Regions from separate parts of the Kribbella sp. NPDC004536 genome, predicted to be linked through region 2. Evidence: riboswitches for the same ligand, from Rfam matches in the RefSeq annotation. Region 2 holds a riboswitch; the other holds the start of a gene.
What was found. Region 2 has a riboswitch for ZMP and ZTP ahead of ACFYRU_RS22530 (glycine hydroxymethyltransferase). Riboswitches for the same ligand answer to the same signal wherever they lie in the genome.
Positions count from the first base shown of each region.

Region 1 (15,068 bases), 610 kb from region 2:
CTCGCCCTGGCGATCGTCTCGATCGTGGCCGCGATCCCGATCACCGCGATCGCGGCCAACCTGATGGGCAAGTTCGGCGTCCTGATCTGCTGGGCCGGCCTTGTCGGCATCAACTACGCCCGCGCCATGGCCCGCCGCCGTTAGCGCACCGGTACCTGCACTCCGCGGACATCGAAGGCACGGACCTCGGTCTTCAGCCGCTGACCGACCGTGAACTTCCCGTTCGCCTGTACCTCGATGTAGGCGAAGCCGTCCTGCACGACGCCGGCCGTCCACGGGCCGGTCTTCCCGTTCAGCACGTACCGCGCCTCGACCTTCGCGACGCTCGCGTGTGTCCGGTAGAGCCGCCAGGCCTGCAGAGTGCTGAGGCTGTTCGTGAAGTCGCCGTCCGACCCGCCGAGCGCGACCATGCCGTTGCGAGCGGTCGGCTCGGCCCGCCACGTCTTGTCCTCGATCCGCCCGACCGTTGACAGCGCGTTGATCTCGCGGGTCTGCGGGGTGCGCTCCAGGCAGTACCGGTAGCCGAGCTTGAAGGTCGAGGCTGCCGCGCCCGACCCCGGCTTGGCAGTACCCCCACGGTTCGGCCCGGACAGGGAGGAGGTGGCTCCGGTGTAACGCGCGACGCCGACCAGCGCCGCGCTGTCCTTGGTGATGCCGCGGACGCGCCGGGTCCAGACGACTTGGGGGAGGCCTACCTCGCCGGGGAACTGGCAGGCGGCGGTGACCTTGCCCAGGTAGCCCCTCGGTAACATGCCGAGATCGACTGTGACCTTGGCCTCGGGCGAGGCGGCCGTCGTACCGGCCGGGGCGGTGTCGTCGGGTGGCTTGTGGGTGACGACCAGCGTGCCGGCGACCACTGCTCCGACGGCGGCGACGCCGACCACCGGGGCGGCCCAGCGCCGGACCGAGTGCCGCGCGGCTGGTCGGGTCCGGTCCATCAGCTGGTTGCGCATCCGGGCCCGCTCGGCGGCGCTCAACGGTGGAACGCGCGGCGGTTCGAGATCGGTGTTCATGACAACTCCTCGGTGAGGGCGACCCGGGTGAGCAGGTCGGGGAAACGCTGACGGGTGCGGTGCAGCCGGGCCTTGACGGTCCCGACGGGTACGCCGAGGGCTTCGGCCGCCTCGGCCGTGGTGAGTCCGGACCAGACGACGAGCTCGAGCGTCTCGCGTTCGTGCCGGGGGAGTTTCGCGACGGCGCGCCGGATCGCCGACATCCGGAGTTCGTCGTCGAGGCGGCGGGCGACGTCCGGCGCGTGGTCCGCACCGGGTGCGGGGCCGGGCAGCCGGTCGACCAGGTTCCGCAGCCGGTTCGCCGCCCGGACCAGCGTCCGGCACTCGTTGCCGGCTACCACCAGCAGCCAGCCGCGAGCGGACGGCGCGGTCAGCGGGCCGGGTGGATTACGTTCGAACCGCCGCCACGTGCTCAGGAAGGTCGCCTGGACCACGTCGTCGGCGGTGCTCCAGGAGGCGGTCCGCCGGAACGCGAACGCGCGCACGTCGTCGGCGTACCGGTCGAACAACTCGCCGAGCGCGAAGTGGTCACCGGTGCGCAATCGTTCCCACAGGTCCTGGTCCGAGCCGTCGATCGGACCCGGGCCGGTCGCTGAACCGGCGGCTGCGGATCCCATCGACGGCTCCGTATCGTCAGTCAGGATGATGTTCACATCTGCTAATGACCGCTCAACGGTCAAATGGTTGCATCAGATCTGTGCCGATGTGTGCACCCTCGCTCTCGTACCGTAAAGGGATCGAGGGAGGGGTGTGAACGTGGCGGAGGCAGCCGATGCACCGCTGACCCGCGCGGAGTTGGTGGCTTTCGTCCGGACGCGTGCGCAGCGGGCCGAGACCGGTGATCGCCGAGTCGCGCTCAGAGCTGTCCTGAGTGAGCTGAGGCGGCCGGACTACGCCCGGTTGCCAGGGCAGCAGGCGATCGACCTGCTGGTCCAGAACCAGTGGAAGCTCGAGGCGCAGAAGACCCCGCGCCAGCTGATCGCTCTCAACGAAGCGGTCACCCAGCTGATGGAGCTCCCGGACAGCCCGGCGAGCGTCCGCGCGTACATCGCAGCGAACGCACCTCTGCAGGCGGACGGGCGGGCCGAGTCCTCGCAGCCGGCGGCCGATCCCCGGTCCGAGAGCGCGCGGGCGCTGGCCGACGAGGTCTCCCGGAGTGCCGCCGGTTCGGTCGTCGTGCACACGAGCCAGGTTCGGGGAACGACCGTGCGCTATCGGTCGGGATCCGTCCAGGCACCACGCAGCGGCCTCTACAACTTCGGCGACGGCATCGCGCAACCGGCCAGTGAGACCTCGCGGGAGGTGCGCGACGCGTGGCGGGCCGCCGGCCGGGGCATGTACGAGGGCGTGGCGTTCGTCCCGGCGACGGAGCAGCTCTACCGGACGGAGCAGTACGTGGCCAGGCGCCGCGTGTTCGGGCAGGACGAGCTCGGCACGAGAAACGTACGGGACGGCACGCGGCCGATGATGGTCGACGGTCCGCAGGGCTCCGAACCAGGCGTGCACTTCGGGTACGCGTTCGACCCGAACCAGCGCGGCGGACGGCCCGGCGAAGAGCTCCCGATGTACGGCGACACTGCCTCGCCCCGCCGCGGGAACATGCTGATGGTCCAGGCTGTCCTGCCCGGGTCGGTGGCCGATCGGCTCCACGAGGCGATCGAGCAGGATCCAACCCTGGCGCGTGTCGTCGCCGAACGGCTCGTGCTCCGGAACGGCGGACTCGACCCGGCCGCGTGGGAGGGCCGAGGTGATGAGCGCCCGATGCGGCCGCCGTGGGCGCACGTGCCGGCCTCCGAGCCGATTCACCTGGTGACCCAGGGCTCCACTGGCGCGCCCGTGATCCGCACGCTGCATCAGTCGGAGAGCATCGAACGGCTGGCCGACCAGGTGGAGCAGTTCACCGGCAGCGGCCAAGCTCGTCAGGCGTCAACCGGGCAGCGGTCCACCGACGGTTCGAGGGAGTATCAGCCGGGTCAGGGGTGGTCGAACGCCGGTTCGCATCACGACAGCCGGTCCGGCGGGCGCGCTCAGTAGGGTTGCATCAGAGCGCGGCGATGATCTGCGGCATTCCGGTCTCGACGTCGCCGGGCAGGTCGAGCAGGAGGCCCCGGTGGACGCCGTACCAGGGGGACAGCCGCGCCCAGTCCTTCGAGCGTTCGATCAGGTCGGGGGTCGGCCGGTAGACCTCACGGACGCCCTCGGCGACGGGTTCCGGTGCGCCGTTGAGCGGCCAGCAGAGGTCGAGGGCGGGGTCGCCGATGACGGCATCGGTCCAGTCGATGATGCCGGTGACCTGGTCGCTTGTCATCAGGATGTGGTCGGGACCGAAGTCGCAGTGCACCAAGGAGGTCCGGACCTGTGCTACCCGGTCGAGAAGGTCCAAGGCCCGGCCGTGCAGCTCGGTCGGCAGCAGCGGCACGATCCAGCTCCGGAACTCGGCGAGAGTGGCTGTCTTCTCGGCCGTAGCGGTCGCTGCGTCGAGTGCGCCGTACGCCACGGCCTCCTGAGGGTCGACGGCGTGCAAGGCCTTCAGAAAGGCGCCCAGCGCGCGTCCCGTCTCCTCGGTGCCGTCGGTGAACGGCCGCCCGGGAAGCATCAGATGCCGTACGCCGTACGCCGTCGGCTCGGGTACCGGTATCGGCAGCGGGAGCTGTGGCGCGAGCCAGGGGAGGAGCGTCAGCTCCGCGAGCAGCCGTGGACGTACTTCCGGACGCCGCGGCGCCCGATGGAGCCACGGGCCTTCGATCCACGCGCGGCTGTCCCAGCCGTCGTCGATCGCGAGGCTCCGGACCCAGTCGCCGAGCAGCCCGACGCTGTCCGGCATGAACGACCACTCGCCGAACTTCGCCACCAGGTCCGCGGGCGACATCCACGCGCCCCACTCGACTTCTTCGGGCTGATGACGTACCGGGCCGTCCCAGACGCACGTGTACAGGTATGCGTGGTACTGCGTGTTCTCGTCGGCGTAGTCGCCCTCCGGCAACCGCGTCAGCTCCACGCCGGCGATGCCGAGTTCCTCCTCGAGCTCCCGTACGACGGCGTGGAACGGGTCCTCACCCGCCGCCACCACGCCGCCCGCGGCGAAGTCGTAGCGGCCCGGGTACACGTCCTTGGTCGGCGTCCGGCGATGGACGTAGATGTCACCGGCCGGATTCCGGACGACCACCCCGGTGGCCGAGTGCCGCAGGTTGTCGCGCCGCATCACCGAGCGCGGCGCGGATCCCGTGACCTGGTTGCGGTCGTCGAGAATCGCCACCAACTCGTCCACTCGCGAAGTCTCACATGTAACCCTGTGGACACAGCAACCACTTTCCCCGCCGGTACCGCGTAGGCTCGGTCGCATGAGTGTTCGGCGGATCATGGGTACCGAGACCGAGTTCGGCATCTCGGTGCCGGGCCAGCCCGGGGCCAACCCGATGCTGACCTCGAGCCAGGTGGTGAACGGCTACGCGCAGACGCAGCCGCTCGCGCGCAAGACCCGGTGGGACTTCGACGAGGAGCATCCACTGCGGGACGCGCGCGGGTTCGACCTGAGCCGGGAGGTGGCGGACTCCAGCCAGCTCACCGACGAGGAGACCGGCCTGGCGAACGTGATCCTCACCAACGGCGCCCGGCTGTACGTCGACCACGCCCACCCGGAGTACTCCGCGCCCGAGACCACCAACCCGCGGGACGCGGTGGTCTGGGACAAGGCCGGCGAGCTGGTGATCATGGAGGGCGCGCGGCAGGCCCGGCTGATCCCGGGTGCGCCGCAGCTGAACCTCTACAAGAACAACGTCGACAACAAGGGCGCGTCGTACGGTGCCCACGAGAACTACCTGATGCGCCGGTCCACACCGTTCGCGTCGATCGTGCGGCACCTGACGCCGTTCTTCGTCAGCCGCCAGGTGGTGACCGGGGCCGGCCGGGTCGGGATCGGCCAGGACGGCGCCACGCACGGGTTCCAGCTCAGCCAGCGGGCGGACTACTTCGAGGTCGAGGTCGGCCTGGAGACGACGCTGAAGCGGCCGATCATCAACACCCGCGACGAGCCGCACGCCAACCCGGACCGGTACCGGCGGCTGCACGTGATCATCGGCGACGCGAACCTGTCCGAGATCTCGACGTACCTCAAGGTCGGCACCACCTCGCTGGTGCTGGCGATGATCGAGGACGGCTGGCTGACCGACGACCTCGGCGTTGACCGGCCCGTGACCGCGCTGCACGAGGTCAGCCACGACCCGTCCTGCACACACCTGCTGACGATGAAGGACGGGCGCAAGCTCACCGCGGTCCAGTTGCAGACCGAATACCTGGAGCAGGCGCGCAAGTACGTCGAGGACAAGTACGGCGACGACGCCGACCGGCAGACCAAGGACGTGCTGCACCGCTGGGAGCAGATCCTCGACCAGTTGGCGCTGGACCCGATGAAGTTGTCGGACCAGCTGGACTGGGTGGCGAAGTACAAACTGCTGCAGTCCTACCGCGATCGCGACGGCCTGGACTGGGACGACTCCAAGCTGCACCTGGTCGACCTGCAGTACGCCGACCTCCGCCCGGACAAGGGGCTCTATTACAAGTTGGTGAAATCCGGCCGGATGCAGCGGATCGTCACCGACGAGGAGATCCGGATGGCGGTCGCGCACCCGCCGACGGACACCCGGGCGTACTTCCGCGGCCGTTGCATGCAGCAGTACGCGCCGCAGGTCGCGGCCGCCTCCTGGGACTCGGTGATCTTCGATCTGCCCGGCAAGGAGTCGCTGCAGCGGATCCCGACGCTGGACCCGCTGCGGGGCACGAAAGCGCATGTCGGAGCACTTCTTGACCAATGCGACACCGCGAGTGACCTGGTTCGCACCATTACTGGGGGCGGCGCCGGGTAGGGTCGCTAGTGAAGGCCGATTTGGGCGGCCTTCCCAGCGGTTCTAGGAGGTGGCCATATGGCGAAGGACGGCGGTCAGCAGCACAAGCAGCCGAAGCGTTCGTCGACCGAGGAAGAGGTCGAGCAGGTCGAGGCGTCCGAGGACGTCCAGGAACGCAAGGAACGGCTCGACGAGGACGTCGACTCGATCCTGGACGAGATCGACGAGGTGCTCGAGGAGAACGCCGAGGAGTTCGTCCGCGGATTCGTGCAAAAGGGTGGGGAGTGAACCGCTCGATGACATCTGATGCCTCCGGCCGGCTGCCGGAAGCCTTCCTGACCCCGGGCGGCTCGTCGTTCATGGACTTCCTGGCCGGGCACGCGCCCGACCTGCTGCCCGGACGACGGTCGCTCGGGCAGGGTGACCTGTCCAGCGAAGTCCCGCACGGTACGACGATCGTGGCCGCCACCTTCCCCGGTGGCGTGATCATGGCCGGCGACCGGCGGGCCACGATGGGCAACATCATCGCCCAGCGTGACATCGAGAAGGTGTTCCCGGCCGACGAGTACTCGGCGGTCGCCTTCGCCGGCTCGGCCGGTTTCGGGATCGAGATGGTCCGGCTGTTCCAGGTCGAGCTGGAGCACTACGAGAAGCTCGAGGGCGCCACGCTGAGCCTGGACGGCAAGGCGAACCGGCTCAGCGCGCTGATCCGGGGCAACCTGCCGATGGCGATGCAGGGCCTCACCGTGGTGCCGCTGTTCGCGGGGTACGACGAGGACATCAAGGGCGGGCGGATCTTCTCCTACGACCCGACCGGCGGGCGGTACGAGGAGACCCACTTCTACAGCGTCGGTTCGGGCTCGCTGTTCGCCCGCGGCGCGCTGAAGAAGCTCTACCGCGAGGACCTGTCCGAGACCGACTGCGTGACGGTGGCGATCCAGTCCCTGATCGACGCCGCCGACGACGACTCGGCGACCGGTGGCCCGGACATGCTGCGGCGGATCTTCCCGGTGGTCGGCGTGGTCACCGCGGACGGTTACCGGCGGCTGCCCGAGGACGAGGTGGCGGCGCTCGTCGACGCGGCCTGGACCCAGCGGCACCAGCGTCCCGACGGTCCGTCAGCCCCGTCCCTGACCTGATCACCCCGAACCGACAGAGGACTCGATGAGCGTTCCCTTCTACGTCTCGCCCGAGCAGCTGATGCGGGACCGGGCGGACTTCGCCCGGAAAGGCATCGCCAAGGGCCGCAGCGCGATCGCGCTGCAATATGCCGACGGCATCCTGTTCGTCGCGGAGAACCGGTCGCCCGCGCTGCACAAGGTGGCCGAGATCTACGACCGGCTGGCCTTCGCCGCCGTCGGCCGGTACCCGGAGTTCGAGAACCTGCGGATCGCCGGCGTCCGGCTGGCGGACATGCGCGGGTACTCCTACGACCGGCGTGACGTCACCGGCCGGGCGCTGGCCAACGCGTACGCGCAGACCCTCGGCGCGATCTTCTCCTCCGGCGGCGAGAAGCCGCTCGAGGTGGAGATCCTGGTCGCCGAACTGGGCACGACCGCGGCCGACGACCAGGTCTACCGGCTCACCTACGACGGTTCGATCGCCGACGTCCAGGGGTACGCCGTGATGGGCGGCCCGGCGGACCAGGTCGCGGACTACGTCGGCGAGCACTACCGCGACGGCATCTCGCTGGCCGGCGCGCTGCGGCTCGCGGTCGACGCGCTCGCGCACGACGGCAACGAGGTCCGCGAGCTGACCCCGGACCAGCTCGAGGTCGCCGTGCTGGACCGGACCCGCACCCAGGTGCGCAAGTTCAAGCGGATCTCCGAGGAGACGGTCGCCAACATCCTCTCGGAGTCGCAGCCGGCTCCCGCCGAGGAGGCCAAGGCGGAGGAAACGACGCCGCCGGCCGACGAGGCTCCGACCGAGCCACCGGCGGACGGCGAAGCCCCGGTGGCCCCACCGGAAGACCCTGAAGACAACCGTCCACTGTGACGGACCACACCGAGAGCTCAGCCGTCACCGATCACGTGGCGGCTGAGCCGTCTCGGCCCGACGATCCCGCGCCGTGGGAGCTGCTTGGGGAGGAACCAGGCTTCCAGCGCTTCCTCACCGTGCGCCTGCGCCGCTACCGCATGCCCGACGGGCGTGAGGTCGAATGGGACGTCTTCGGGCCCGAGGCCGGGATCAGCGCCGGCATCACCGTGCTGCCGCTGACGCCGGAGGGGCGGATCGTGACGATCCGGATGTTCCGGGCCGGCCCGGACAGCGTGGTGACGAACCTTCCGGGCGGCCTGGTGGAGCCGGGGGAGGACGTCGCGGTCGCGGGAGCGCGCGAGCTCGAGGAAGAGACCGGGTACACCTGCGAGACCCTCGACGTGGTTGGCTGGCAGTGGTCCGGCGCCTCCTCGACGTTCCGCAAGTACGTCGCGATCGCCCGCGGCTGCCGCCCCGACGGCAAACAGCAACTCGACGAGGCCGAGGACTGCGTCCCGGTCGAACTCACCGTCAACGCCTTCCGCGCCGAACTCCGCAACCCCGGCGCAATGACAGGAATCGACGGCGCCTACCTGGCCCTCGACCACGCCGGCCTGCTCTAGACTCTTGGTGGGCCGCGACTGGCGTTGAGGTGGAGGAACCACCGGGGAACGGTCTGCCATCCGGCTTTGCCGCGCGCCTGGGCACCTTCGTACGTCGAGGAGTGTGCGCATGAGCGCTGAGCTGATGATCGGGACCGACCTCGCTGCCGAGCTGGTGGCCAAGGCGGCGGAGCGGGCGAGTGCCCTGCGGGAGCAGTACGGCGTGCAGCCGTGCCTGGCGACCGTGCTGGTCGGAGACGATCCGGCGTCGGCGACGTACGTACGGATGAAGCAGAACCGGTCGAAGAAGGCCGGGATCGCGTCCCGCAGCGTCGTACTGCCGGCGTCGACGACGACTGACGAGCTGGTCGCGGAGATCACCAAGCTGTCCGAGGACCCGGCCGTCCACGGGATCCTGCTCCAGCACCCGGTGCCGGCGCAGATCGACGAGCGGGCCGCGTTCGAGGCGATCGACCCGGCCAAGGACGTCGACGGCGTGACGATGCGCTCGTTCGCGGCGATGGCGTTCGGCGATCCCGGGTTCCGGTCCGCGACGCCCGGCGGGATCATGCGGCTGCTGGCGGCGTACGACGTACCGCTCGAAGGCGCGCACGCCGTCGTGATCGGCCGCAGTCCGATCCTCGGCAAGCCGGCCGGCATGTTGCTGTTGGCATCGAACGCGACCGTCACGTACGCGCACTCGCGGACCCGCGATCTGCCCGAGCTGGTCCGCACCGCCGACGTCGTGATCGCCGCCGTCGGCAAGGCGAACTTCGTCCGCGGCGACTGGCTGAAGCCGGGTGCGGTGGTCGTCGACGCCGGGTACAACGAAGGCAACGTCGGCGACGTGCACTTCGCCGAGGCGTCCGAGGTGGCGAGCCTGATCACCCCGGTCCCGGGCGGCGTCGGCCCGATGACGATCGCGCTGTTGCTGGAGCAGACGGTCGACGCTGCTGAGACGGCTGTCCACTCCTTGACTACCCTGAACTAGGGTTGGAGCAGACGAACTAGGAGGCGAGACGTGGCGGTACGGGCGATCCGGGGTGCCACCCAGCTGGACGTGGACGAGCGCGAGCATCTGCTCGAGCGGTCCGCGGAGCTGGTGAAGGCGGTCCTGGAGGCGAACGATCTGGAGAACGAGGATCTGATCAGCATCCTGTTCACCGTCACGTCCGACCTCCGGTCGGAGTTCCCGGCCGTCGCCGGCCGGCAGATCGGGCTCACCGACGTACCGCTGATGTGCATGCAGGAGATCCCCGTACCGCACGCGCTGCCGCGGGTGGTCCGGCTGATGGTGCACACCGAGTCGCCGCGCTCGCGGGACAAGATCCAGCACGTGTACCTGCACGGCGCCGTCGCGCTCCGTCCGGACCTGACCGGCGCCCAGTGAGTGGGGTACGGTGACCGAGCTCCGCGGGCCGGTCCGCATCGTCGGTACCGGGCTGATCGGTACGTCGATCGGGCTCGCGCTCGCCCGGCTCGGGGTGGTCGTGGAGCTCGTCGACGGGAACCCGGACAACGCGCTGATGGCCGAGCGGATCGGCGCCGGCTCACGGCTGGTCGAGATCGAGCCGCAGCTGGTCGTCGTCGCCGTACCGCCCGACCACGTCGGCGCGGTAGTCGCCGAGCAGCTCGAGCAGACCGACGCCGTCGTGACGGACGCGGCCAGCGTCAAGTCGAAGCCGCTCGCGGACGCGCGCAGCCTGGTGCCGGACGTCAGCCGGTACGTCGGCAGTCACCCGATGGCCGGCTCCGAACGCAACGGTCCGCTGGCGGCCCGCGCCGACCTGTTCGACGGCGCGACGTGGGCGATCACACCGCACGCGACGAGCGACGCCGACGCCGTCGACTTGGTCCGGCGGCTCGCCGAGGCCTGTGGTGCGCGTACCGTCGAGCTGTCGGTGGAGGACCACGACCTCGGCGTCGCCCGGGTCTCGCACCTCCCGCACCTGATGTCCGCGCTCGCCGCCGGCACGCTGGCCGACGCGCCGTCGTCGCACTTGGAGCTGTCCGGGCAGGGCGTCCGCGACGTCACCCGGATCGCGGCCGGCGACCCGCGGCTGTGGACCCAGATCGTGTCCGCGAACTCGACCGCGCTGACCGGCCTGCTGGAGCAGATCCGTGGCGAGCTCGACCGGCTACTCGTTGCCCTTGGCAAGGAAGAGGCGAACGACGAGCTGACCGCGATCCTCGGCCAGGGCGTGTCCGGCGCGGTCCGGGTACCGGGCAAGCACGGCACGCCGCACATCGACCTGGTCACGGTGCTGGTGACCATCCCGGACCGCCCCGGCCAGCTGGCGAAACTGTTCGCCGACGCCGCCGAGTCCGGTGCGAACGTCGAGGACCTCCGCATCGACCACAGCCCCGGCCGCCCGGTCGGTGAGGTCGAGCTGGCCGTCAAGCCCGGTTCGGTCGACCAGTTGGTCGACGTACTCACGGACCGAGGGTGGGTAGTCCACCGTTAGTTTGTCCCCGCTCGAAGGTAATCTTCGGGGCATGATCATCGCTGTGGACGGGCCGAGCGGCTCCGGTAAGTCGAGCACCGCGCGCGGAGTGGCCACCCGGCTCGGACTGCGATACCTGGACACCGGTGCGACGTACCGCGCGGTGACCTGGTCGGCGGTCGAGCGCAGGCTGGACCTGGACGACACAGCGGCGGTCGCGCAGCGCGCCCGGGAGCTGGTGCTGGAGGTCAGCACCGACCCGGAGCAGCAGTACGTGATCGCCGACGGGACCGACATCACCGCCGCGATCCGCGAGCCGCGGATCAGCGAGGTGGTCTCGAAGATCGCCACCAACCTCGACGTCCGCAAGGAGCTGATCCGGCGCCAGCGGGCCATCATCGACAAGGCCCAGACCGACGGCGGGATCGTGGTCGAGGGCCGCGACATCGCCACCGTGGTCGCCACCGACGCCGAGCTGAAGGTGCTGCTGACCGCCGACCAGGAGGCCCGGATGGCCCGCCGCGGCGCCGAGCTCGCGGCCGGATCGGTGACCGCGGCCGAGCTCCGCGACCAGATCGTCCGCCGCGACGCCGACGACTCGACCGTGTCCGAGTTCCAGGTCGCCTCCGACGGCGCCGTCACCATCGACTCCACCGACCTGACCCTGGAGGAGGTCGTCGACGTGATCAGCCGACTCGCCACGGAGAGCGTCCCTCGGGGCCGGGAGCTATGACGGCGGAACTCACCGGGCACAAGGACCTGCCCCGTACCGACGACCTCCCGCCCCTGCCGTACCGGCTCGCGCTGCCGATGCGGGCGGTGGCCCGGCCGTACTTCCGGTACAAGTACGACCTGCACATCCACCACGAGGACCGGTTCCCGCTGACCGGTCCGTTGCTGATGACACCGAACCACCTGAGCCTGCTGGACGCGCCGCTGCTCGGTGCGATGGCGCCGCGGATGCTGCACCAGCTCGGGAAGATCGAGGTGTTCGGCGGCTTCCAGGGCAGGTTCCTGCACCGGATCGGGCAGATCCCGGTCGACCGGTCGACGTACGACATGCTCGCGGTCCGCAAGTCGATCCAGGTGCTGCGGGACGGGCGGGTGCTGAACATCTACCCGGAGGGCACCCGCGGGCCGGGCGACTTCGGCCGGATCCGGATCGGGGTGGCGTACCTGGCGATGGTCACCGGTGCCCCGATCCTGCCGGTGGCGCTGATGGGTACGCGGTTGCCGGACGGTACCGTGGAGGGTCATCCGCCGGCCGGAAGCCGGATCGACATCGTGTACGGCGAGCCGTTCTCCGTGGACCGCGTACCCTTTCCCAGGAGACATACCGACGTACAGGCGGTCGCCGACCACATCGGCGACGTGCTGCGCGCCCACGTGAAGGCGGCCGTCGAAGAAACCGGCCACCCACTTCCGGGCTGGCGAGACCAGAGGGACCCTGATGACTGACCTGCCCATCGAAGTACCGACGCACGACCGTGAGGACACCGGGCCGCTGCCCGTGCTCGCGATCGTCGGCCGGCCGAACGTGGGCAAGTCCACGCTGGTCAACCGGATCATCGGCCGTCGCGAAGCGGTCGTCGAGGACACCCCGGGCGTGACCCGCGACCGCGTCTCGTACGACGCCAACTGGGCCGGCCGCGAGTTCACCGTCGTCGACACCGGCGGCTGGGACCCGGACGCGGTCGGGATGGCCGCCCTGGTCGCGGCGCAGGCCGAGGTCGCGATCAACGCCGCCGACGCGGTGCTGTTCGTGGTCGACGCGGTGGTCGGCATCACCGATGCCGACGAGGCCGTCGTCCGGGTGCTGCGCAAGTCCGGCAAGCCCGTCGTACTGGCCGCGAACAAGGTCGACGACCAGCGGATCGAGTCCGAGGCGATGAACCTGTGGAGCCTCGGCATCGGCGAGCCGTTCCCGGTGTCGGCGATGCACGGCCGCGGCACCGGCGACATGCTGGACGCCGTACTGGCCGCTCTCCCGGAGGCGCCCGCGGAGCGCGACGGCGAGCTGGGCGGGCCGCGCCGGATCGCGATCGTCGGCAAGCCGAACGTGGGCAAGTCGTCGCTGCTGAACAAGGTCGCCAAGGAGGACCGTGTCGTCGTCAGCGACGTCGCCGGTACGACGGTCGACCCGGTCGACGAGCTGATCACGCTGAGCGGCAAGGAGTACCGGTTCATCGACACCGCCGGGATCCGGCGCAAGGTCAAGAACGCCTCCGGGCACGAGTACTACGCGTCCCTGCGGACCAACGCCGCGATCGAGCGGGCCGAGGTCGTGGTGGTGGTGATCGACTCGTCGGAGTCGATCACCGAGCAGGACCTGCGGATCATGAACGCGGTCGAGGAAGCCGGCAAGGCGCTGGTGATCGCGTACAACAAGTGGGACCTGATGGACGACGAGCGTCGCTACTACCTGGAGCGCGAGATCGACCGCGACCTGGTCCAGTTCCGCTGGGCGCCGCGGGTGAACATCAGCGCGCTCACCGGCTGGCACATGGACAAGCTCGTACCGGCCATCGAAGCCGCGCTCGAGGGCTGGCAGACCCGCGTCCCGACCGGCCAGCTGAACGCCTTCCTCGGCCGCCTGGTCGCCGCCCACCCGCACCCGGTCCGCTCCGGCAAGCAACCGAAGATCCTGTTCGGCACCCAGGCCACCACGATGCCGCCCACCTTCGCGATCTTCACCTCCGGCCAGATCGAACCCTCCTACCAACGCTTCATCGAACGCCGCCTCCGCGAAGACTTCGGCTTCGTAGGCAGCCCCGTCCACGTCCAAATCCGAGCCCGCCAAAAGAACAAGAAACGCTGACCGAACCCTGGTCGGTCGGGCTCTCCGGATGAGGTAAGGTAGTCCCGGGTTCGCTTACAGAGCGAGCTGGCGGGCTGTGGCCTAGCTTGGTTAAGGCGCCGGTCTGGGGGACCGGAGAGCCCGAGTTCAAATCTCGGCAGCCCGACCGCAAAGAGGGGCACCGATTTCTGTCGGTGCCCCTCTTTAGGTTTGTCCTCATGAATGCAATCGGAGATCGACGAGGCTGGAACGACGACGACCTGCGGCAGGCGGTGCAGAGCAGCGCGTCCTGGCGTGCGGTTGCCCGCGCTCTGGGCTTGAAGGACACCTCTGCGGCGACGCCTCGCCGGCATGCAGCCCGGCTGGAGTTGGACACATCACACTTCACTGGGCAGCGTCGCTGGTCCGATCAACAGTTGAGTGAAGCCGTAGCGGCGTCGAGTTGCTGGGCGGACGTCATTGCCGTGCTCGGCATTGTCGACAACGGAGCCGAACGACTTCGGATCAAGGGTCACGCCGTCAGACTGGGCTTGGACTGCAGCCATCTGCGGTCGCCGCACGCCAAGTCGACCCCGGACGAGGTGTTCGACGAGCCCGTCCGGCCGGAGATGCTCCGCTACTCCGCCGCTGCGATGGCGATGGCATGGTTCACCTTGCGCGGATGTGCGGTCGCGTTGCCGATCGAGCCGCAGGAGTACGACCTGTTGGTGACAACGTCCCAGGGCATTCAGCGGGTGCAGGTGAAGTCCTGCGCAGCTCGTACCGCGAAGGGGTATTGGCACGTCGGCATCGGTCGGCGGCCGTACGTGCTCGACAAGTCCGCGAGCAAGATGCCGTACGACCCCGACTCGATCGACCTGTTCTTCATCGTGCTCGGCGACGGCAGCATCTATGTCATTCCCAGTTCGGTCCTGGCCGGCCGGGTCGGCATCTCCGCCGAGAACTACAACGAGTACCGCGTGGGGGACGCGTCGAGTCTGTTGGGTGGAGCGCCAGCTGGTGCTGACGCCCCGCGGCGGGTGTCAAAGTACGCCAGTGAGTTCGTCGGTTCGGGGTTTCTCGGGGACCCGAAGATTTTCGCCTTCGATGTCTACGCGGGGGGTCAGGCGGTCTAGCCACTTCGGGAACCACCAGGCTCGGTTGCCGAGGAGGCTCAGGATGGCGGGGACGAGGGTCATGCGGACGACGAAGGCGTCGATCAGGACGCCGATGGTGAGGCCGAAGCCGATGGCCTTGATGATCGGGTCGTGGACGAGGATGAAGCCGGCGAAGACCGAGGCCATGATCAGGGCGGCGGCGGTGACGACGCGGGCGCCGTGACCGAGGCCCTGGACGGTGGCGTCGTTCGCTTGCTTTCCGTGCACGAACTCCTCGCGGACCCGCGACACGATGAA
Region 1 is NZ_JBIALY010000002.1:998,292-1,013,359, forward strand. Features, by position in the region: gene ACFYRU_RS19540 (hypothetical protein) at 1-144, shown strand, start outside; gene ACFYRU_RS19545 (hypothetical protein) at 141-1,013, opposite strand; gene ACFYRU_RS19550 (RNA polymerase sigma factor) at 1,010-1,630, opposite strand; gene ACFYRU_RS19555 (hypothetical protein) at 1,764-3,047, shown strand; gene ACFYRU_RS19560 (phosphotransferase) at 3,055-4,281, opposite strand; gene dop (depupylase/deamidase Dop) at 4,355-5,875, shown strand; gene ACFYRU_RS19570 (ubiquitin-like protein Pup) at 5,933-6,142, shown strand; gene prcB (proteasome subunit beta) at 6,151-6,993, shown strand; gene prcA (proteasome subunit alpha) at 7,019-7,849, shown strand; gene ACFYRU_RS19585 (NUDIX hydrolase) at 7,846-8,454, shown strand; ZMP/ZTP riboswitch at 8,459-8,544, shown strand; gene ACFYRU_RS19590 (bifunctional 5,10-methylenetetrahydrofolate dehydrogenase/5,10-methenyltetrahydrofolate cyclohydrolase) at 8,564-9,424, shown strand; gene aroH (chorismate mutase) at 9,455-9,823, shown strand; gene ACFYRU_RS19600 (prephenate dehydrogenase) at 9,834-10,898, shown strand; gene cmk ((d)CMP kinase) at 10,930-11,610, shown strand; gene ACFYRU_RS19610 (lysophospholipid acyltransferase family protein) at 11,607-12,335, shown strand; gene der (ribosome biogenesis GTPase Der) at 12,328-13,695, shown strand; tRNA gene ACFYRU_RS19620 (tRNA-Pro) at 13,766-13,840, shown strand; gene ACFYRU_RS19625 (group I intron-associated PD-(D/E)XK endonuclease) at 13,893-14,789, shown strand; gene ACFYRU_RS19630 (MMPL family transporter) at 14,697-15,068, opposite strand, start outside.
Region 1: linked by a shared signal. The riboswitch ahead of ACFYRU_RS19590 (bifunctional 5,10-methylenetetrahydrofolate dehydrogenase/5,10-methenyltetrahydrofolate cyclohydrolase) and the one ahead of ACFYRU_RS22530 (glycine hydroxymethyltransferase) in region 2 are both predicted to bind ZMP and ZTP.

Region 2 (15,068 bases):
CCAGGGTCAGCTGGAGGAGAGGGTTGGCCAGGAGGTTGCGGGCGGTCGGGTTCGTGCGGGACGTGGACAGGAGCAGCGTGTCGGCGGTCCACAGGAACGAGAGCGGCATCAGGTACGGCGTACCGTCCAGGGAGGCCGTAGCCACCCAGGCGTCGACGTCCTGGTTCAGGCGGGCCAAGGTGTCCTGTTTGCGGACGTCCAACGGGCGGGGTGCTGCCGGCATCGTCGCTCCTCTGTCACATCTGCTGCTCGGGCTCCGTCAAAGCGATGACGGCGCTGAGCCGCACAGTGTGACAGGTGAAAGGTGTGGTCCGGATGACCGGGGACGACTGGCTGGCAACACGGTTCGAGGAGAACCGCGATCGGCTGCGCGCCGTCGCGTACCGGATCCTCGGCTCCGAGCCCGAAGCGGAGGACGCCGTCCAGGAGACGTGGATCCGGCTCAGCCGCAGTGACACCGGCACCATCGACAACCTCGGCGGCTGGCTCACCACGGTCGTCGGGCGGATCTGCCTCGACATGCTGCGCAGCCGCCGCGGCCGGCCCGAACTCCCCGTCGGCGACCACTCCGCCGTACTCGCCGACGACGTCCCTGATCCCGAACTCGAAGCAATCCAGGCCGACTCGGTCGGGCTCGCGCTGCTGGTCGTACTCGAGACGCTGTCGCCGGCCGAGCGGCTCGCCTTCGTACTGCACGACCTCTTCGCCGTACCGTTCGAGGACATCGCGCCGATCATCCGCAAGTCGCCCGCCGCTGCGCGGCAGATCGCCAGCCGGGCCCGACGGCGGGTTCGCGGTACGCCGGAACCGACCGACGTCGACGTCGTACGCCAGAAAGAAGTCGTGAACGCCTTCCTGCTCGCGGCCCGTGGTGCGAACTTCTCGGCGCTGCTCGACGTACTCGACCCCGATGTCGTCGTCCGCGCGGACGCCGGCGCCGGGGCGTACGGGTCGGAGCCGGTCCTCGCCGGAGCAGACGCCGTCGCGCGTGAGTTCACCGGACGGGCCGCGGCCGCGAAACTCGTCCTCGTCGACGGGAAGCCCGGGCTGGTGTGGATGCAGCACGGCGAACCCCTGATTGTGTTCTCTTTCACGGTCACCGACGGGCGTGTCGCCGCCATCGACCTCCGCGGCGACGCCGACTACCTCGAAAGCGTCGATCTCGTGACCTTGAAGGCCTGAACCGGCGGCGTGGCGAGTGGACAGCGCGAATGCCATTCGTACGCCGAACGAGGTGCCTTCAACGGCAACCGAATCCGGTTTTTCCCGGCGCTCAAAGTGCGCTACTGTTCTGCTCTCGCACCGAGCGGAAACGCTCCGGATGCGGCGCGGACGTAGCTCAGTTGGTAGAGCGCAACCTTGCCAAGGTTGAGGTCGCCGGTTCGAACCCGGTCGTCCGCTCGGAGAGGGTCTTCGGCTTTCTACGGTGGAGTGGCCGAGAGGTTAGGCAGCGGCCTGCAAAGCCGTCCACGCGGGTTCGAATCCCGTCTCCACCTCGGGAACCTCACGTCGGTGAGTGTTCCGGACGGACGATTGGCGCAGCGGTAGCGCGCTTCCCTGACACGGAAGAGGTCACTGGTTCGATCCCAGTATCGTCCACGAAGGCGATGGGCGACGTGTGTCGCGCACTAACGTGCGCTGACCACGTCGCCTTCGTCATTTGTGCGGCTGCGCTTCGCTTGCCGCGTTGCGGGGGCTTCGCCACCCGCACCCCCTGCGCCTTCGCTTCGCTCGGCGGCCTTCGCTTCGCTCGGCTCCTGGGTTGGGTTGGGCGGGTGGCTCACCTGTTGGGGTTGGGTTGGGCGGTTCGGTCACCGCCACGTGGAGGTTCTAGGTGTGGCGGGACTGTGCTGCTACTGCGGCTAGGAGGATTACAGCTCCGCAGATAGCTACTGCTGTTAGGTGTTCTTTGAAGAAGAGGATGCCTATGGCTGTGGCTATTACTGGTTCCAGTAGGGCTATTACTGCTGCGGTGGAGGGCTTCAGGGTTCTTAGGCCTTCGTAGAAGAGGGTGTAGGCGAGGGCTGTGGGGACCAGGCCGAAGTAGGCGACCAGGAGCCAGCCTGTGGTGGTGGTTGGGAGGGTGGCGAAGGGGGCTAGGAACAGTGCTCCTGCTACGAAGCCCAGGAGGGCCGTGGTTTGGGGGTCTTGGGTGTTGCGGTTCAGGAGGGTGGTCAGGGAGTAGCCGGCGGCTGAGGCTACGGCGGCTGCTATGCCTACCAAGTTGGTGGAGCCTGTGGTTGCGGTCAGCAGGGTTAGGCCGACCAGGGCTGCGGCGGTTGCGCTGGTTGGGCGTTCTCTCGTTGCCAGCGTGATGATCAGCGGCGCTGTGCCCAGGGAGATCACCGTGGCTATGCCGACGCCTACCAGTGGGATTGCCGTGAAGTAGCCGAGTTGGCAGATGGCCAGGCCGACGCCGGTGAAGACGTCGCGGGGTCTTGGGCGGATGGGGGTGCGGGTGCGCCTTGCGAGGCGTACCAAGGCCAGCCAGGCTGCTGCGGCTGCTAGGCGCCAGAAGGAGGTGGAGAGCGGCGTGAGGCCTGCGTCCTGTAGTAGGGCGCCGGTTGGGCCGCCTGTGCCCCAGGCCAGGGCGGCGAGGACTACTAGGGCTAGGGCACGCCTGGTCGAGACGCGTTGGTGCATCGGGTGCTCCGGGTGTTCGCAATGGGTGGTGGGGCGTCTGCGAACAGCCCGAAGGAGCTCAGGTCGTAGCGACCTGAGCGGTGGGGGTGGCCGTCCGCTAAGCGGCGGCCGGCGGGGTGATGATTCGATGCATGGGAGGGACCCTAACCGTGGCCCAGGCAGTTGAGCCAGCGGATTACATGCGGAGGTAGGAGCCGCCGTTGAAGTCGAGGACGGTGCCGGTGGCGAACTCGGCCTCGGGGCTGGCCAGGTAGAGGATGGCGGCAGCGACTTCGGACGGGTCTGCTACTCGTTCCAGGGGGCTTTCGAGGCGGCGGCGGTCGTAGCCTTCGCCGGCCAGGTTCACCGCGGCCATGTCGGTCACCGTCCAGCCGGGCGCGATCGCTGTGACGGCGATTCCTGAAGGCCCGAGAGCGCGGGCCAGGGATTGGGTGAACGAGACGATGGCCGCCTTCGAGGCACCGTACGCGGGCTGGTTCGGTTCGCCGCGGAAGGCGCCTCGCGAGGACACGTTGACGATCCGGCCGCCGCGAGTCATGTGCCGGACGGCACACCACGTAACGTTGGCGGGTCCAACGAGATTGACGGCCAGCGTGTCGGTCCACGCCTGTTGCCATTCGGCGTACGTCGTCTCGCGGATGCGGTGCGGGTGGTAGACGCCGGCGTTGTTCACCAGTACGTCGATGCTGCCCAACGCGGACGCGGCGTCCGACACCATCGTCTCGATGGCGTCCGGGTCCGCCAGATCCGCGGGCACCGCGAGGTGGCCGGAGCCGGGGAGCTCCTTCACCACCTGGGCGGCCGCCTCGGCGGAGGAGCTGTAGTGCACCGCCACCCTGTCCCCCGCGGCGGCGAAGGCTCGCGCCGTCGCCGCACCGATCCCCCGAGAAGCTCCCGTCACCAGCACCGATCGGTTCATACAACCGATCCTTTCATCACCGAATGCGAGCTTCGACCAGCAGAGCCGCTTACTTGGGCCGGGATTTAAAGTCGCGACGGTAGGCCTTCGTGTCGCGCGCCCACTCCTTCCGCGCCTCCGAGCGAAGCCGAGCATCAGAACGACGTGCCATGTACGCCGCCTCCCGCTGCAGCTTTACCCAGCTGTCGTAGCGCCGGTACGGCAGCGAGCCATCCTCGAGCGCCGCTTGTACCGCGCACCCAGGCTCGGTCACGTGCCCGCAATCCTTGAACCTGCAGGAGGCTGCGAGCACCGTGACATCCGGGAATGCCGCCGCCAGCCCTTCGCCCGACTCCTGCAGACCGATCCCTCGCAGCCCGGGCGTGTCGATCACGACGCCGCCCTCAGGCAAGACGATCAGCTCGCGCCGCACGGACGTGTGGCGGCCCTTCCCGTCCTCCCGGATCTCCTGTACGTCCAGCAGCTCTACCCCAGCGAGCGCGTTGACCAACGATGACTTGCCTGCACCGCTCGACCCGAGCAACGCCACCGTCGCGTTGCCGTCGAGCAACGCGCGCACGGCTTCCAGACCGTCGCCGGTCTGAGCGCTGCACACCAGCACGTCGGCGCCCGGCGCAGCCATCGCCACATCCTCGGCCAGGCCGTCCGCATCACTGACGAGGTCCGATTTGGTCAACACCACGACAGGACGCGCTCCGCTTTCCCACGCCAGCGCCAGGAAACGCTCGATCCGGACGATGTTGGGCTCCGGTACGAGACCGACGACAATCGCGATGACGTCGACGTTGGCAGCAAGCACCTGGCCCCGTGACGAGCCGCCGACCTCCGCCCGGACGATCGCGGTCCGACGTGGTAACACGGACTCCAGCGTGATCCGGTCGTCGGACCAGAACCGGAGGACTGCCCAGTCCCCAGTGCACGGGCCGGCCTGTGGGTCGTTGGCGACTGCGGTCAGAAGTCCGCCGGACCAGGTCGCCCGAACGGGTCCGCGCTCAGTGAGCACGGTCGCCAGGCCTTTGTCGACCCGGCTGACTCGTCCCGGCACGACATCGTCCGGGAGGGACCTGAGAGCATCGGCCATGGACTCGTCGAGTCCTAGGGCCTGAAGCGTGACTGACATGCGACGAACCTTTCAGAGGGCCCGGCCGCCAGATCAGATCAGAGCGGACGGGCAGTATAGGAGACAGCGGCCTGTCGGCCTCGCGAGCTCATGGCGGGTGCCTCCCTTCCGGTCCGAGGCGGTCCTGAGCGAGGACCGCGTGTCGTACTCAGCCTAGGTCTTCGGCCTCGCCGTGCGCACCGGATTATCCGCCGAAGTGGGCTCCCGTACACCATCAACCTCAGATTCAGGATCTTCGGTGGACTGCTTCTGCGCTGTCGGCCGCGGGATTGGCCTCGGGTGCTCGGTCAGCGCGACCAGCTTCCGCGCGGCCTCTGCCTCCGGGCGTTCCTCTGACTCGACCGGTGTCAACGGATGGTCGTGGTGCGGCTCCGGCTCCGCCTTCATCACGGGCTCGACCTCGTCCTCCTCGGCGACGGGCTTGACCTCCGCGACATGCGCCTTGTGCGGCCACAGGCGGTCCACTACAGCATTGAGCGCAGCACCGATCAGTACGGCGATCGCGGTCATGTACAGCCACATCAGTACGGCGATGGGCGCCGCAAGTGGCCCGTAGATCGACGTACCGCCCACTGTGCTCTGCAGGATCCACCGGAGCACGAAGCTGCCCAGGATCCAGATCGACAACGCCAGGAAAGACCCCGGCAAGTCGGAGACCCACGGCGTCCGGACGGGAACGGACAGGTGGTACAGGGTGTTCAAGAAGCCCGCAGACAGGATCGTGACGACGGGCCAGTACAGCTGGTTCAGGAAGTCGAGACGGTGGGGCAGCAGGTCGTTGACGGCGTCCGGACCGGCCAGCACCAGCGGCAGCACGATCACACCGATGACCAGCGCTGCGCAGTACAGGCTGAAGGACAGCGCGCGGGTCCGGACGATGCCGCGCTTGCCGCCCATCCCGTACATGATCGTGATGGTGTCGACGAACACGTTCAGCGCCCGGCTGCCGGACCACAGCGAGAGCACGAAACCGATCGAGATCACGTCCGGCCGGCCGCCGTTCAGCACCTGGTCCAGGGTCGGCGAGATGACGCTCTTGATCGAGTCGTCGGTCAGCGCCCGGGCCGCCAGGTCGACGATCTGCTGCTTGATGTCGTTGATCGTCTCGACCTCGAACCACTTGCTCGCGATGTAACCGAGCGAGCCGGCCAGCCCGAAGATCAGCGGCGGCAGCGAGAGGATCGCGAAGAACGCCCCCTCCGCAGCCAGACCGGTGACCCGGTAGCGCAGACAGACCCCGATGGTCTGGGTGAGCAGCTTCCAGGTCGTCGCGGGGATCTTCCGGACCCATGCCAATGAGAGGGAGCTCCCACCAGTGGGTCCTGCCCCAGAACGTGCCATACCGCTTACCGTACTGACATGGCGGACCCATTCGCGGTAACGAACCAGGCTCCCCCACTGCGGGGCGTGAACTTCTTCACCCGCGACGCGGCGCTCGGTGACGCTCTGCGTCCGTACGCCGACCTCGCCGGGGATCCCGGGCTACACCGCATCGGCGAGCTGGCCGGCTCCGAGGAGGCCCGCGCGCACGCCCTCCCGGCGAACCAGAACCCGCCCGTACTGCGGACCCACGACCGGTACGGCAACCGGGTCGACGAGGTCGACTTCCACCCGTCCTGGCACTGGCTGATGCAGCAGGCCGTCGGGTTCGGGCTGCAGGCGGCACCGTGGACGAGCGAGGCGCCCGCGCCGCACCTGACCCGCGCGGCCGGGTTCTACCTGTGGTCGCAGGTCGAGCCGGGACATGGTTGCCCGATCTCGATGACGTACGCCGCCGTACCGGCGCTGCGGGCCGACGAGGCGCTGGCGAAGGAGTGGATCCCGCAGCTGGCGTCGACGGAGTACGACGTACGACGTCTGCCGGCCGCGGCGAAGAACGGCGTCCTGGCCGGGATGGGGATGACCGAGAAGCAGGGCGGGTCCGACGTACGGGCGAACATCACGACGGCGACCCCGGTCGGGGACGTGTACCAGCTGCACGGGCACAAGTGGTTCTGCTCCGCGCCGCAGGTGGACGTGTTCCTCGTCCTGGCGCAGGCGCCGGACGGGCTGAGCTGCTTCGTGGTGCCGCGGGTTCTTGCCGACGGCAACCGGAACCCGTTCGCGCTGCAGCGGCTGAAGGACAAGCTCGGGAACCGGTCGAACGCGTCGTCCGAGGTGGAGTTCCACGGAACGATCGGGTACCGGCTCGGGGACGAGGGTGCCGGAGTCCGGACGATCATCGAGATGGTCGCGGCTACCCGGCTGGACTGTGTGCTCGGGTCGGCTGCGCTGCAGCGGCGGGCGCTCGTTGAGGCGGTTTGGCATACGCGGCATCGGTCGGCCTTCGGTGGGCTGCTGGCGGACAAACCTGCGATGCAGAACGTGCTGGCGGATCTGGCGCTCGAGTCCGAGGCTTCGATGGCCCTGGGGATGCGGTTGGGAGCAGCAGTTGATGCCGCCGCGGGTGGTGACGCGCAGGCGGCGGCGTTTCGGCGGATTGCTTTGCCGCTTGCCAAGTTCTGGGTGTGTAAGCGGACGCCGTTCATGGTGGCGGAGGCGCTGGAGTGTCTCGGTGGGAACGGGTACGTGGAGGAGTCGGGGTTGCCGCTGCTCTACCGGGAGTCGCCGCTGAACTCGGTCTGGGAAGGGTCGGGCAACGTGAACGCGCTCGACGTACTCCGAGCCCTGCAGAAGCCGGAGTCGCTCGAGGCCTGGTTGCTCGAGGTCGGTTCCGTCCGAGGTGCCGACGCGCGGCTGGACGCCGCCGTCGAGGATGTCTTGCAAGCGCTTGCTGATCACGAGAACGCCGAAGCGGGTGCGCGACGGCTGGCCGCGCAGATGGCCCTCTGCCTGCAGGCTTCGTTGCTCCTCAGGCACTCGACACCGGAGGTCGCCGACGCGTTTGTGGCGTCGCGGCTGGCCGGTGACTGGGGTGGTGTGTTCGGGACGTTGCCGAGGACGACTCCGTTCGAGAGGATCGTCGAGCGCACGATAGGGTGAGCGGCGTCGCGACTGGCGCGCTGAAGGTGGATAACCACCGGGGAGCGAAACCCGTCGGCACCGTGCGCCTGGGTGCCTTCGAACCACTGCAAAACCCGCAGGAGAGACAACGATGCCTCAACCCATCGACAACACAGCATCCTTCGATGCCGCCGCCGCGTCCGCAGCGTACAACAACGCGCTGCAGGTGATCGCCGCGGTCGAGCCCACGATCGCCGGCGCGATCAAGGCCGAACTGGCCGACCAGCGGTCCTCGCTGAAGCTGATCGCCAGTGAGAACTACGCCTCCCCCGCCACCTTGCTGACGATGGGCAACTGGCTGTCGGACAAGTACGCCGAGGGCACCGTCGGGCACCGCTTCTACGCCGGCTGCCAGAACGTCGACACCGTCGAGCAGACCGCCGCCGACCACGCGCAGGCGTTGTTCGGCGCGCCGCACGCCTACGTCCAGCCGCACTCCGGCATCGACGCGAACCTGGTCGCGTTCTGGGCGATCCTGGCGCAGCGGATCGAGTCCCCGGCGCTCGCCGAGGCCGGCGCGAAGCACGTCAACGACCTGACCGAGGAGGACTGGACCAAGCTCCGCAAGGCGCTCGGCGACCAGAAGATGCTCGGTATGTCGCTGGACGCCGGCGGCCACCTCACGCACGGCTTCCGCCCGAACATCTCCGGCAAGATGTTCAACCAGCACTCGTACGGCACCGACCCGGAGACCGGGCTGCTCGACTACGACGCGGTCGCCGCGGCGGCCCGTGAGTTCAAGCCGCTGATCCTGATCGCCGGCTACTCGGCGTACCCGCGCAAGGTGAACTTCGCGAAGATGCGCGAGATCGCCGACGAGGTCGGCGCCACCCTGATGGTCGACATGGCGCACTTCGCCGGCCTGGTCGCGGGCAAGGTGTTCGCCGGCGACTTCGACCCGGTGCCGCACGCGCACGTCACCACGACGACCACGCACAAGTCGCTGCGCGGCCCGCGCGGCGGCATGGTGCTCTGCCAGCCCGAGTACGCCGAGTCCGTCGACCGCGGCTGCCCGATGGTGCTCGGCGGCCCGCTCAGCCAGACGATGGCCGCGAAGGCGGTCGCGCTGGCCGAGGCCCGCCAGCCGTCGTTCCAGCAGTACGCGCAGGCCGTCGCCGACAACGCGGTCACGCTCGCCGAGGGCCTGATGAAGCGCGGCGTGAAGCTCGTGACGGACGGTACGGAGAACCACCTCGTCCTGCTCGACGTCTCGTCGTACGGCATCACCGGCCGCCAGGCCGAGTCCGCTCTCCTCGACGCGGGCATCGTCACCAACCGCAACGCCGTACCGCGCGACCCGAACGGCGCCTGGTACACCTCCGGCGTCCGGATCGGTACGCCGGCCCTCACCACCCGCGGCTTCGGCGCCGACGAGTTCGACCGGGTGGCCGAGCTGATCGTCGACGTACTGTCCGCGACCACCCCGACCACCACCTCCGCCGGCGCCCCGTCGAAGGCGAAGTACGTCCTGGCCGACGGCGTCGCCGACAAGACCCGCGCCGCCTCCGCCGAAATCCTCGACAAGCACCCGCTCTACCCGGGCCTCGAGCTCAACTGATCACCTGCTGCCCGCCCTCCCGAGGGCGGGCAGCGTCAGCCCGTGACTGTTCCGGCCGGCGGATGACTCGGCAACGCCTTGCACACCTGCTCGGCGATACCGGCCGCCTCGGTCGGATCAGCGCCGTACGTCAGGACATAACCGAGCCGGCGATGGTACGTGGTCGGCTCCCAACGCCATCGGATCAGTCCGTCCAGTGCATCGATCGGATCCGGCGGCTGTGCGGGCAGCCCGTCGGCGAACAGCTCGCGGTCGCCATGGACGAATCGGATGGCCGCCGCCGCCCGGGCCGCACGGCCGACCGGATCCGTGCTGGGATCGAGGGCATCGAGCAGTACCTGACGCAAGACGTCAACGCCGGTGCTCAGCTGCAGCAGTTCCCAGATACGGTCACCACCGAGCCGGCGGTTGACCTCGACGACCTTGGGTCCGTCGTCGGTCAGCATGAGTTCCACATGCGCCGGCCCGTCGACGTGTCCCAGCGCTGTCAAGGCTCGGAGCGCCTCGGTCCGTAGCTCGTCGACGTCGCCCCGGGCCGGCATGAGATGACCGACCTCGACGAAATGCGGCGGCCCGGAGGTGAACTTCTCGGTCACCATCAGGGCCTCGTGCCGGCCGGCGACCGATCGGGTCTCGACGCTGAACTCCGGCCCGGACAAGCGCTCCTCCGCGAGCACCGCACCCAGACCGGCCGCGTGGACCCATCGCCAGCCCTCCTCGGCCTGCTCGGCGCGGTCGACGGCGAAGACGCCCAGGCTTCCGTTGCCCAAGTCCGGTTTGAGAACGATCGGGCCCGTCGCGGCGAAGGCACGCACCTCGGCCGGATCGGAACACAGCCGGTGCCGAACCGGCCGGCACCCTCCGGCCGCGAGCAGCTCCCGCTGAGCGCTCTTTCCCGGTCGCTGATCCGCCGGCCCCGGGACGGACCGGATCCCGAGCTGCGCGGAGATCGCGGCCACCGCGGGCAACGCGAACTCGCCGTACCCGGCCACGACGTCGAGGGGATCACGCCGATGCACAGCGGCGGCGGTTTCGAGGATCTCCGCCGGCTGATCCCAGCGCGCCACCCGCAGCCCGGCGGCCCATCGCTGATACGGCGCGAGGTCGTAGCCACCGGGCATCCCGTCGAGCTGGAGCAGCGTGACGCGACCGGGCAGTCCGACGAGCCGGGCGGCCAGCTCCGGCCAGGCACCGACGAGCAGCAGATGGGTCATGACACCGCGGCCTTGTCGAGTGCGTCCCGTACGTCGCCGACCAGATCGGCCGTCGCCTCACAGCCACATGAGATCCGCACCAGCCCGGCGGGCACTGCGAGATGCGGCCACGCACCGATGTCGTTGGCGGTCGACTGCAGACCGCCGTAACTGGTGGCGGCTGCGATCAAGCGGCTCGCGCGGAGGAACCGATGCAGGTACGCGCGACCGGGCAAGCGGAAGGCCAGCAGACCACCGCCGAGCGTCATCTGCCGGGACGCGAGCTGGTACTGCGGATCGGACGGCGAACCCGGCCAGCGCAATCCGGTCACCTCGGCGCGCGTCGCGAGCAGCTTCACCAGAGCCGCCGCGTTCGCATTCTGCCGTTGCACCCGCAGTTCCAGAGTCCCGATCGACCGGAGCGCCAGCCAGCAGGTGAAGGCGGCCGGAATGCCGCCGTGCAGATAACGCCAGTCCCGCAACGCCGTCAGCAACGCGGGGTCGCGGGCGCTGACATGGCCGAGCACCAGGTCGTGATGACCACCGACGACCTTGGCATCGCTGCACATCACCAGATCCGCGCCCAGGTCCAGCGGACACTGACCCAGTGGCGAGGCAACCGAGTTGTCCACCGCCACCAATGCGCCCGCCGCGTGCGCGATCTGGCTGATCTCGCGCAGGTCGTAGAGCTCCAGCAGCGGATTGCTCGGGGACTCGACCACGACGAGACGAGCCCCGGCGACGGCGGCCGGCAGGTCGGCCGTGGTGTCGAGCACAGCGGTCTCGATGCCCCGCCCAGCGAGCTGATCGGCGATCTGCCGGGTCTCGTAGTAGGTCCCGCCCTCGAACAGCACCAACCGGTCGGCGGGCCGCAGCAGTCCGAGCAGTACGGCCGACACTGCCGCCATCCCACTGTTGAAGACGACCGACCGGCCACGATCGAGTGCCCCCAGCGCATCCTCGAGCTGATCTGCCGACCGATGCCCCCACCGGCCGTACCGGACCGGCGCGAGGTCGTCCAGATCCTGGTGGTACGCCGAAGCGAACTCAGGCGAGACGACCAAGGGGCCGGCCGGCTCCGGAACCGGAATCGCGGCCCGCGCGGCGAGGGTCCCTACTCCCAACTTTTCACGGTTCGTCCAGTCCATCAGCGCTCCCCTCCGTGACCGGTCGTTCACCGGACGCTGACGTACATTAACCGGTTAACAGCCGCAGGCACAGAGCTCGGAAGACCTTTTCATCTGGATCGAATCGCGTCCGCCGCCGACGCCTGTACGGCGTGTTTCGGCATCAGTACGGCTGCGAGGAAGGCGCCGGCGACCGCGATGCCGGCGGAGACCCACATCGTGATGTTGAGGCTGGTGAGGAACGCGTCCCGTACGTTCGCCGCGAGCGCCGGTGAGCCGGCCTTGGCGGCGGCCGCGAGTCCGCCGGCGAGACTCCGCTGCGCCGCATCGGCCAACTGTGCGGGCAGGCCGGTGGTGTCGACGTGGTGGCGGTAGACCGAGTTCAGGACGGTGCCGATGACGGCGACGCCTACCGTGCCGCCGACCTGGCGGAAGGTTTGCAGGAGGGCTGAGCCGGTGCCGGCGCGTTCGGGGTCGAGGACGCCGAGGGCGGCGTTCATTGCCTGGGGCATCGAACAGCCGAGACCGAAGCCGACGACGACGATCCAGCTCGCGGTGAAGCCGTAGCCGGAGCCGAGGCCGGTGAACGCGCCGGCGACGAAGCCGGCGGCCATCACCACGAACCCGGCGAGCATCACCAACCGCGTACCGAGCTTCGACTCCACCGGGCCGGCGAGTTTGGCGCCGACCGTCATGCCGCCGATGAACGGCAGCAGCTTCAGTCCGGTGTACAGCGCGTCCGATCCGCTGATGCCCTGGAAGTACTGCGGCAGCGTGAACAGCAGGCCGAAGAGCGCGAACACCGACACCGTCAGCAGTACGGCGCCCCCGGTGAAGACCCGCTCGCGGAACAGCCGCAGCTGGATCAGCGGCTCAGTGGTCCGGCGCTGCCAGAGCAGGAAGCCCGCGATCAGTACGACGCCCAGTCCGAGGAACACGATCGTCACGCTGTCCGTCCACGAGGACTCGCCCGCCTTCGTCACGCCGTACACCAGAGCTGCAAGACCGGTACTCGACAGCAGGATGCCGAGCCAGTCGATCGCCGGGCGGTTCGCGCTCCGGCTCTCCGGGACCAGCAGGGTGACGGCGAGCGCGGCGAGGAACGCGATCGGGATGTTGATCACGAAGATCCACTGCCAGCCGGCGTGGTCGAGCAGCAGACCGCCGACGATCGGGCCGAGCGGCATACCGATGCTGTTGGCAACGACGAAGAAGCCGATCGCCTTCCGCCGCTCGTCGTCGCCGCGGAACAGCACGGTGATCAGCGACAACGTCACCGGCACGATCATCGCGGCACCGATCCCGAGGAACGCCCGGGCCGCGATCAGCTGACCGGCCGAGTCCGACAGCGCGCACGCCAGCGACGCGAGCCCGAACAGTGTCAGCGCGATCGCGATGATCTTGCGCCGCCCGTACCGGTCCCCGAGCAGTCCGGCCGGCAGCAACAGTGCAGCGAGTACGAGGTTGTAGCTGTTCGCCATCCACTGCAGCTGGCCGGTGGACGCGTCGAGATCCTTGGCGAGCGTCGGCAGCGCGACGTTCAGCACGGTGGCGTCGAGGCCGAGCACGAGGACGGCGAGACACAGCGCGATCAGTACACCGAAACGGCGGGCGCCGGTCAGGGTCGGCTCCGGAGTGGTCGTGGTCATGAACTCAAATTATCAGAAGTCTGTGATAATTGCGATAAATCAAATTACTGTAAGCTTCAACCATGGTGGAGGAACCCAGTCCGGAGGCCGTCAGCCAGTTCGTCGAGCGGTTCGCGGGCGCACTGGCGAACGCCGGCGTACCGACCATGGCGGCCCGGGTGATGGGCGCCATGATGGTCAGCCCGAACGGGACGATGACCGCGGCCGAACTCGCGGACATGCTGAAGATCAGCCAGCCCGCGGTGTCCGGCGCGGTCCGGCAGCTGCTGCAGGTGTCGTTCATCTCCCGCGAGCGGCTGCGCGGTTCCCGCAAGGACCACTACCGGATCCGCGAGGACGTGTTCGCCGCGATGCTCGAACGCCGGAACCTCGCGCTCACCGAGTGGGAGGCAGCCAGCCGCTCCGGCGCCGCGCTGTTCGCCGACGACTCCCCCGTCTGCCGGCGGCTGACCGAGGCGGCCGACTTCTTCGCGTTCATCCACGCCGACATGGACCAGATCATCAAGAACTGGCGCGCGGAAAACCCGCGGTGAACCGGCGCGAGGCCGGGCAGCTCGTCGGTGAGGCGTGGCTCGGCAGCGAGTACCGGATCGCCTGGGAGACCCGGATCATGCGCCGGCGGGTACCGCTGTACCGGGCCGGGATCGCCGCACTGCGCGCGCTGAACGCGGTCACCGCCGGGCCGACCCGTCCCTCGTTGCAGGTCACCCGCTGGAACCGCGTCGGTCCGCACGGCACGACCTTCGTGATGGACAAGCTCGAGACGATGACCGGGCGGACAGATCACCCGGTCACGTCGCGGGCCGAGCTGCGGGCGCGTACGTCGTTCGCCGCCCGGCTGGCGCGGTCGATCTCGGCGGACGAGTGGCCGCAGATCATTGCCGAGTACGACCGGCGCCGACATGGTGAGCGGCCGCAGTACCACTATGTCGGGCACCGTCCGCTGAACGCCGAGTCGCATGCGCTGATGGACGAGGCGTGGGTCCGCGGCGAGCTGCCGACCGACAAGTTCCGGGCCTGGAACATCACGAAGAACGACGAGGACGGCGCCTTCTTCAGCGAGTTCTTCACCCACGGGAACGCACGCGGCTATCCGGGCGGCGAGACGAACCCGGGGTTCCGCCTCGGCCGGATCATGTTCGACGTCAGCTGGCGCGACAAGGCGACACTGACCCTCGAACACGAGGTCCTGCGACGCAGCCGGGTGCTACGCGCGAAGGAACTCGTGAAGTTCCTCCGGATCGAGCTCGTGGAGGTGTTCCGCCCACCGGCCCCCGCATCCACGGCGCCGGCCGCGAAACGTCAGGACGTCTACACCCCTGAGGTCGTCGCCGCTGTCGCCGACTTCGCGAAGCCCGCCGAGCTCCGCTCCCCGACCGCCCGCGGCGAGACCACACCCGACCTCAAGCAGGCCTCGGCGATCGACGTCGCGAACACCATGCAGAAGGCCCTGTCGCCACCCGTCACCGGGCAGGTGGCGACAGCTCAACCATCAGCCGTCGCGCCACCGCCAGCGCAGTCGCATCCGACCCATGCGGCGCAACCACCTGAGCCCCCACCGGCAGCCCACCCGACAGCCCGACCGGCACACTCACCGCGGGATGCCCAGTCACGTTGAAGACCCAGCACAGATCCCGGTGACGATGCTCGTGCATGGTCTGCGGCGAGCTCCGCGACCAGGGGCACGTCACGTGGCGATCAGGCAATAGGCGAACGGGAGGCGGCGGTCCAGCCAGTCGGCTTGGATGGTGACGAGGCTCGTGCCCTCCGAGTACATGGCGACCTCGTTTCCTGCGCGCCACTCGAGGGTGCGGGTCTTGGTGGGCTGGTCGCCGCCCTCGTCGCCGATGCCGGTC
Region 2 is NZ_JBIALY010000002.1:1,608,148-1,623,215, forward strand. Features, by position in the region: gene ACFYRU_RS22480 (pyridoxamine 5'-phosphate oxidase family protein) at 1-223, opposite strand, end outside; gene ACFYRU_RS22485 (sigma-70 family RNA polymerase sigma factor) at 316-1,182, shown strand; tRNA gene ACFYRU_RS22490 (tRNA-Gly) at 1,329-1,401, shown strand; tRNA gene ACFYRU_RS22495 (tRNA-Cys) at 1,426-1,496, shown strand; tRNA gene ACFYRU_RS22500 (tRNA-Val) at 1,528-1,599, shown strand; gene ACFYRU_RS22505 (EamA family transporter) at 1,831-2,643, opposite strand; gene ACFYRU_RS22510 (SDR family NAD(P)-dependent oxidoreductase) at 2,819-3,562, opposite strand; gene rsgA (ribosome small subunit-dependent GTPase A) at 3,612-4,682, opposite strand; gene ACFYRU_RS22520 (YhjD/YihY/BrkB family envelope integrity protein) at 4,836-6,023, opposite strand; gene ACFYRU_RS22525 (acyl-CoA dehydrogenase family protein) at 6,042-7,664, shown strand; ZMP/ZTP riboswitch at 7,663-7,745, shown strand; gene ACFYRU_RS22530 (glycine hydroxymethyltransferase) at 7,777-9,243, shown strand; gene ACFYRU_RS22535 (acetyl-CoA carboxylase biotin carboxylase subunit family protein) at 9,279-10,457, opposite strand; gene ACFYRU_RS22540 (aminotransferase class I/II-fold pyridoxal phosphate-dependent enzyme) at 10,454-11,584, opposite strand; gene ACFYRU_RS22545 (DHA2 family efflux MFS transporter permease subunit) at 11,674-13,212, opposite strand; gene ACFYRU_RS22550 (GbsR/MarR family transcriptional regulator) at 13,275-13,745, shown strand; gene ACFYRU_RS22555 (hypothetical protein) at 13,742-14,830, shown strand; gene ACFYRU_RS22560 (hypothetical protein) at 14,900-15,068, opposite strand, start outside.